One region of the Cellulomonas sp. NEAU-ZC6 genome, then DNA from elsewhere that is predicted to be linked to it. Evidence: predicted binding sites of a transcription regulator. Region 1 holds the regulator's gene; the other holds the start of a gene.
The links. Region 1 encodes LexA, which represses DNA repair genes until DNA is damaged. Its sites were predicted from a motif close to TCGAACANNTGTTCGA; they were not measured.
Positions count from the first base shown of each region.

Region 1 (3,406 bases):
GGACCGGGTCGCCATCGGGTCCCAGGTGTCGGCCATGGCGTCGGTCGTCGCGGCCTCGCTCCCGGACGGCGCCCGGGTGGTCTGCGTGGCCGGCGACTTCAGCTCGGTGGTGTTCCCGTTCCTCGCGCAGGGGCCCCGGCTGGAGGTCCGGCACGTCCCCGCCGACCGCCTGGCCGCGGAGGTGCTGGCGGGCGCCGACCTGGTCGCCTACTCCCTGGTGCAGTCGGCCACGGGCGCGGTGCTGGACGACGACGCGGTCCTGGCCGCGGCCCGGGCGGTCGGGGCCCGCACGCTGTGCGACCTCACCCAGGCGGCGGGCTGGCTCCGGGTGGACGCCGGCCGGTACGACGTCAGCGTCACCGCGGCGTACAAGTGGTTGTGCGCGCCGCGCGGCACGGGGTTCCTGACCGTCCGCGAGCAGGTCCAGGAGGCCCTGCTGCCGACCCAGGCCGGCTGGTACGCCGGCGACGACCCCTGGGCGTCGTGCTACGGGCCGCAGATGCGACTGGCGGGCGACGCGCGGCGGTTCGACGTCTCGCCCGCCTGGCAGGCCTGGCTCGGGGCGGCCGAGTCGCTGGCCGCCTTCGACGGGGTCGACCCCGACGCGGTGCAGGCGCACGCCGTCGGGCTGGCGGACGCGTTCCGCGCCGGGCTCGGCCTCGCGCCGGGCGGCAGCGCGATCGTCACCCTGCCCGACCCGGACGGCGCCCTGCGGGCGGACCTGGAGCGCGCCGGCTGCCGCGTCGCCGGGCGGGCCGGCCGGGTGCGGCTGGCGTTCCACGCCTGGAACGACGCCGCCGACGTCGACGGCGCCCTGGCCGCGCTGGCCGCGCTGGCCGCACGGACGGTGCCCGCGCCCGGGACCTGACCGGGCCCCGGGACGTGCCCCGGGGCGCGGCGCGCGGCGCGCCCCGGCCGCGGGTCAGAGGCTGCGGAGCACGGAGACGACGCGGCCGAGCACCTCGGCGTGGTCGCCGTCGATCGGGGAGTACGCGGCGTTCTGCGGCAGCAGCCACACGTGCCCGTCCGCGCGCTTGAGCGTCTTCACGGTGGCCTCGCCGTCCAGCATCGCGGCGACGATCTCGCCGTTCTCGGCGACGGGCTGGCGGCGGACGACCACCCAGTCCCCGTCGCAGATCGCGGCCTCGATCATCGAGTCCCCGACCACCTTGAGCAGGAAGAGCTCACCGGCGCCGACCAGCTGGCGGGGGAGCGGGAACACGTCCTCGACCAGCTGCTCGGCGAGGATCGGCCCGCCGGCGGCGATGCGGCCGACCACGGGCACGTAGGCCGCCTCGGGCGCGCCGTCGCGCGCCGCGGAGTCCTCGTCGCCGATGCCGAGCGCGCCGGGCAGCGTGGCGACCCCGCGGGAGTCGTCGGGCTGGACGACCTCGATCGCGCGCGGCCGGTTGGGGTCGCGGCGCAGGAAGCCCTTGCGCTCCAGCGCGGTGAGCTGGTGCTTGACGCTGGACGGGCTGGTGAGGCCGACCGCGTCGCCGATCTCGCGCATGCTCGGCGGGTAGCCGCGCGACTCGACGGAGGCGCGCACCGTCTCGAGCACGAGCCGCTGGCGCGGCGTGAGGCCGTCGCCGTCCCCGAGGTCGACCACGGAGGCGCCCGTGGCCGCCGGGCCGGCTCCCGCCGTCGTGCCCGCCGCGGCGCCCGTTCCGTCGCTGGTCATGTCCGCTCCCGTCCGTCCGCCCTGGTCAGAGCGCCCACGCGTCCGTCGCGGGCGACCTGTCGGGCGGGCGTGTCAGTGCCTCGTGGTGCGCTGTACCCGACGTCGACGAGCGTAGGGCGCGGGGCCGGTGGTTTCAAACACCTGTTCGATCGTGTCTCGACATCGGCGGCGAGTCGTGGCAGCATCGTACAGACGTTCGAACGAACACACGTTCGACCGGGCCGCAGGGCGGCCCAGGAGGGAAGTGGTGGAGATGAGCGCGGTCGCAGCACACCCGGGGATCACCTCGGGGACCCGTGCAGGCTCCTTCCGTCCGGCGCGCCCGCAGGCGCCCGTCCGGCGCGACGGGGATGCGCGCCGGGCGGGGTCGGCGCCGCAGGGTCGGCTCCACCTGACCCGACGGGGCCGCGTCGTCGTGGTGCTCCTCGGCCTGGCGGTCGTGCTCGGCGGTGCCGTCGGCGGCCGCGCGGTCGCCGACGGTCCCGAGCGGGCGACCGAGGTGACGACCCACGCGGTGATGGCGGGCGAGACGCTGTGGCAGATCGCGTCGACGGTCGCCGCGCCCGGCGAGGACGTGCGGGACGTCGTCCGCTCGCTGCAGGACCTCAACGGGCTGGCCGACGGCTCGCTCCAGGCCGGCCAGGTGCTGGTGATCCCGGCGGACTGACCGCGGACTCCGCCCCGGACGGCCGCCCCGGTGGCACCACGGAGGTGCTGGTGAGGGCCACGGCGCCGGCTCACCGGATTACGACACTCGCTGCTTGCGTAATTGCGACGGCCGCCTCTAGTGTGGTGCCACCTCGAACGGCTGGCTGGGGGGCTCGCCACGAGGGACGCATCGTCGTCGTGGCTCTCGGGCCCGGCACGGAGGCGTGCAGCAACCGTCCGCGCGAGGCGAGTCGTCGCGGACGAGACGGGACGGGGGCGTCCCCACGAGGGTGGCCGCACCAGCGGCCACCCTCGTCGTCTGCCCGGCCTCGGTCGTGGCGCCGAGCCGTGTTGCGTCGTGGCGCGCGGGGGCCCTACCGTGTCCCGGTCGTCCGGACGGGCGCGGCGCAGCTGCCGTCGGCCCGCCGCGGCGACGACCCCCTTGGAGGAGGCGCCCCATGCACTGCCCGTTCTGCCGCCACGCCGACTCCCGCGTCGTCGACTCGCGCACCTCGGACGACGGTCTGTCCATCCGCCGGCGCCGGCAGTGCCCGCAGTGCAACCGCCGCTTCACCACGATCGAGACCGCCAGCCTGTCGGTCGTGAAGCGGTCCGGGGCGACCGAGCCGTTCAGCCGGGAGAAGATCGTCAACGGCGTCCGCAAGGCCTGCCAGGGCCGCCCGGTGAGCGACGACGACCTCGCCGTGCTGGCGCAGCGCGTCGAGGAGACGCTGCGCGCGAGCGGCAGCGCCGAGCTCGACGCCTACGAGATCGGGCTCGCGATCCTCGGCCCGCTGCGAGACCTGGACGAGGTCGCCTACCTGCGGTTCGCCAGCGTGTACCAGGCGTTCGACTCGCTGGACGACTTCGAGGCCGCCATCACCGTGCTCCGCGCGGAGAACGAGGTGGCCGACGCCGCCCGGCGCGCCGGCACGGACGCGGCCCCCGAGCCCGACGACGAGGACGGCGCGGGACCCGTCGCCTCCTGACGCCGCTGCGCGGGTCGCCCCACCGGTGCGGTCGGCGCGTACTACGGTCGAGTGCGTGATCCCAGCTGACCTCTCGCTCCTGCACGCA
Region 1 is NZ_JBXFYH010000003.1:452,496-455,901, forward strand. It holds gene AC1050_RS15625 (aminotransferase class V-fold PLP-dependent enzyme) at 1-868, shown strand, start outside; gene lexA (transcriptional repressor LexA) at 923-1,681, opposite strand; gene AC1050_RS15635 (LysM peptidoglycan-binding domain-containing protein) at 2,097-2,348, shown strand; gene nrdR (transcriptional regulator NrdR) at 2,788-3,318, shown strand; gene AC1050_RS15645 (S9 family peptidase) at 3,374-3,406, shown strand, end outside.

Region 2 (3,406 bases), on a different contig from region 1:
AGGTTGTGCTCGCGGGCGCCGTGCACCGTGACCTGGCGCTTCTTGTCGACCTTGCGCCGCTTCGCGGGCATCGGGATCTGCCGGCGGCCCGACAGGTACGCGCCGGTGACCGACTCGCGGGAGTCGAGCAGGCCCTGCAGGTCGCCGGAGTGCACGACGCGGCCGCCGTGCTCGCCCGCGCCGGGGCCGACGTCGACGATCCAGTCCGCGGTGCGGATGGTGTCCTCGTCGTGCTCCACGACGATCAGCGTGTTGCCGAGGTCCCGGAGCCGGGTCAGCGTGTCGATCAGGCGGCGGTTGTCCCGCTGGTGCAGGCCGATGCTCGGCTCGTCCAGCACGTAGAGCACGCCGACCAGCCCGGAGCCGATCTGGGTGGCGAGCCGGATGCGCTGCGCCTCGCCGCCGGACAGGGTGCCCGCGGCGCGCATCAGCGACAGGTAGTCGAGGCCGACGTCCAGCAGGAAGCCGAGCCGGGCCTGGATCTCCTTGAGCACCTGCTCGGCGATCTGCCGCTCGCGGATGCCGAGCTCGAGGGTGTCGAGGAAGTCCCGGGCCTCGCGGATCGGCAGCGCGCAGACCTCGGCGATGGACTTGCCGCCGACCAGCACGGCCAGCACCTCGGGCTTGAGCCGCGTCCCCTCGCACACGGGGCACGGCACCTCCCGCATGTAGGCCTCGTACTTCTCCTTGCTCCACTCGGACTCGGTCTCCCCGTGCCGGCGCTCGAGGAACGTCACGACGCCCTCGAAGCCGGTCGAGTACTGCCGCTCCCGGCCCCAGCGGTTCTTGTACTTGACGTGCACCTGGTGGTTCTCGCCGTACAGCACCGCGCTGCGGGCCCGCTCGGGCAGGGCGCGCCACGGCTGGTCCATCGAGAACCCGAGGTCGTCGGCCAGCGCGGTGAGCACCCGCTCGAAGTACTCGGACGAGATCTGCGCCCACGGGGCGACCGCGCCGTCCCGCAGGGACAGGTCGTCGTCCGGCACGACCAGGTCGGGGTCGACCTCGAGGCGGGAGCCGAGACCCGTGCACTCGGGGCAGGCGCCGTACGGGGCGTTGAACGAGAAGGTCCGGGGCTCGATCTCCTCCAGCGTGAGCTGGTGGTCGTTCGGGCACGCGCGGTGCTCGGAGAACCGGCGCTCGCGCTCGGGGTCGTCCTTGTCGGCGTCGACCATCTCGACCACGAGCAGGCCGCCGGCCAGGCCGAGCGCCGTCTCCACGGAGTCGGTGAGGCGGCGCTGCACGCCCTCGCGGGACACCAGGCGGTCGACCACGACCTCGATGTCGTGCTTGAGCTTCTTCTCCAGCGTGGGCGGCTCGGTGAGCTGCACGACCTCGCCGTCGACGCGGGCGCGGGCGAAGCCCTTGGCCTGCAGCTCGGCGAACAGGTCCGCGTACTCGCCCTTGCGACCGCGGATCACCGGGGCCAGCACCTGGTAGCGGGTGCCCTCGGGCAGCTCGAGCAGGCGGTCCACGATCTGCTGCGGGGTCTGCGCGGTGACGCGCTCGCCGCAGACCGGGCAGTGCTGCGTCCCGGCGCGGGCGAACAGCAGGCGCAGGTAGTCGTAGACCTCGGTGATGGTGCCGACCGTCGAGCGCGGGTTGCGGTTGGTCGACTTCTGGTCGATCGACACCGCGGGCGACAGGCCCTCGATGAAGTCGACGTCCGGCTTGTCCATCTGCCCGAGGAACTGGCGCGCGTACGCGGACAGCGACTCGACGTAGCGGCGCTGCCCCTCCGCGAAGATGGTGTCGAACGCCAGCGACGACTTGCCGGACCCGGACAGGCCGGTGAAGACGATGAGCCTGTCACGCGGGAGGTCCAGGTCGACGTTGCGCAGGTTGTGCTCGCGGGCCCCCTGGACCACCAGTCGATCATTCACGCGCGCAACTCTACGGCCGACCTCCGACAGACGCACATGTGTTCGAACGGTGTGCGGCCCGCCGCCCTGCGCGTCGCCGCAGGTGGGGCGCATGATGAGGCCATGCTCCCGGACCCCGCCGGCACCCCCGTGACGCACCCCACGCCGATCGGCGACTACGCCGTCCTGGGAGACGGGCGCACCGCCGCGCTCGTGTCCCGCGCGGGCTCCGTCGACTGGCTCTGCCCGCCCCGGTTCGACTCCCCCGCGTGCTTCGCCGCGCTGCTCGGCGGCCCCGAGCACGGGCGGTGGCTGCTGACCGTCCCCGACGCCACCCGGGTCACCCGCCGGTACCTCGGGGACTCGTTCGTCCTGGAGACGACCTTCGAGTCCCCGACCGGCACCGCGGTGCTCCTCGACGCGATGCCGCTGGGCGACGGCCGGTGCGACCTGGTCCGGCGGATCACCGCGACCCGCGGGACCGTGCACGTGCGGCACGAGTGGGTGGTGCGGTTCGGCTACGGGCGCGACGTGCCCTGGGTGCACCGCGTCGTGGACGCCGGCGGCACCGAGGTGATCCAGGCCGTCGCGGGCCCGGACAGCCTGGTGCTGCGCGGCGACCGCCTGCCCCGGCCGGCCCGGGCCGGCGCGCACCGGGTGCACGCCGACGACGTGGTGCTCGCCGAGGATGACTCGCTCGAGCTCTCGCTCACCTGGGCGCCGTCCTGGCAGCCGGTCCCGCGCGCGCCGCGGATGGCGCACCGCATCGAGGCGACGGAGCACCGGTGGGGCGAGTGGGCCCGGGCGTGCGCGTACCGGGGCGCCTACCGCGAGGCGGTGGTCCGGTCGCTGCTCGTGCTGCGGCTGCTGAGCGACTCCGAGACCGGCGGGATCGTCGCCGCGGTGACCACGTCCCTGCCCGAGGACTTCGGGGGCGAGCGGAACTGGGACTACCGGTTCTGCTGGCTCCGCGACGCCGCGATGACGCTCGAGGCGCTGCTGGAGCACGGCTACCGCACCGAGGCGCAGGCGTGGCGGCAGTGGCTGCTGCGCGCCGTCGCGGGCGACCCGGCCGACGTGCAGATCATGTACGGCGTCGACGGCGCCCGGGACCTGCCGGAACGCACCCTCGACCACCTGCCCGGCTACGCCGGGTCCCGCCCCGTGCGGGTGGGCAACGCCGCGGTCGGCCAGGTGCAGAACGACGTGCTCGGCGAGGTGATGTCCGCCCTCGACCTCGCGCGGTCGGCGGGCATCGCGGAGAGCACCGACTCCTGGTCGCTGCAGGCCCGCATGGTCGACCACCTGTGCCGGACGTGGCGCGAGCCCGACAGCGGCATCTGGGAGGTCCGCGGCGCGCCGCGGCACTTCACGCACTCCAAGGTGATGGCGTGGGCGGCGCTCGACCGGGCCGTGCGCGCGGTCGAGCAGCACGGGCTGCCCGGACCGGTCGAGCGGTGGCGCCGGGAGCGGGACGCGGTGCACGCCGACGTCCTCGCGCACGGCTGGGACGACGCGCGCGGCACCTTCGTGCAGTTCTACGG
Region 2 is NZ_JBXFYH010000001.1:247,241-250,646, reverse strand. It holds gene uvrA (excinuclease ABC subunit UvrA) at 1-1,883, opposite strand, end outside; gene AC1050_RS01090 (glycoside hydrolase family 15 protein) at 1,986-3,406, shown strand, end outside.
Region 2: uvrA (excinuclease ABC subunit UvrA) is a predicted target of LexA. The motif match lies at 1,914-1,929, and genes of this name have one in related genera.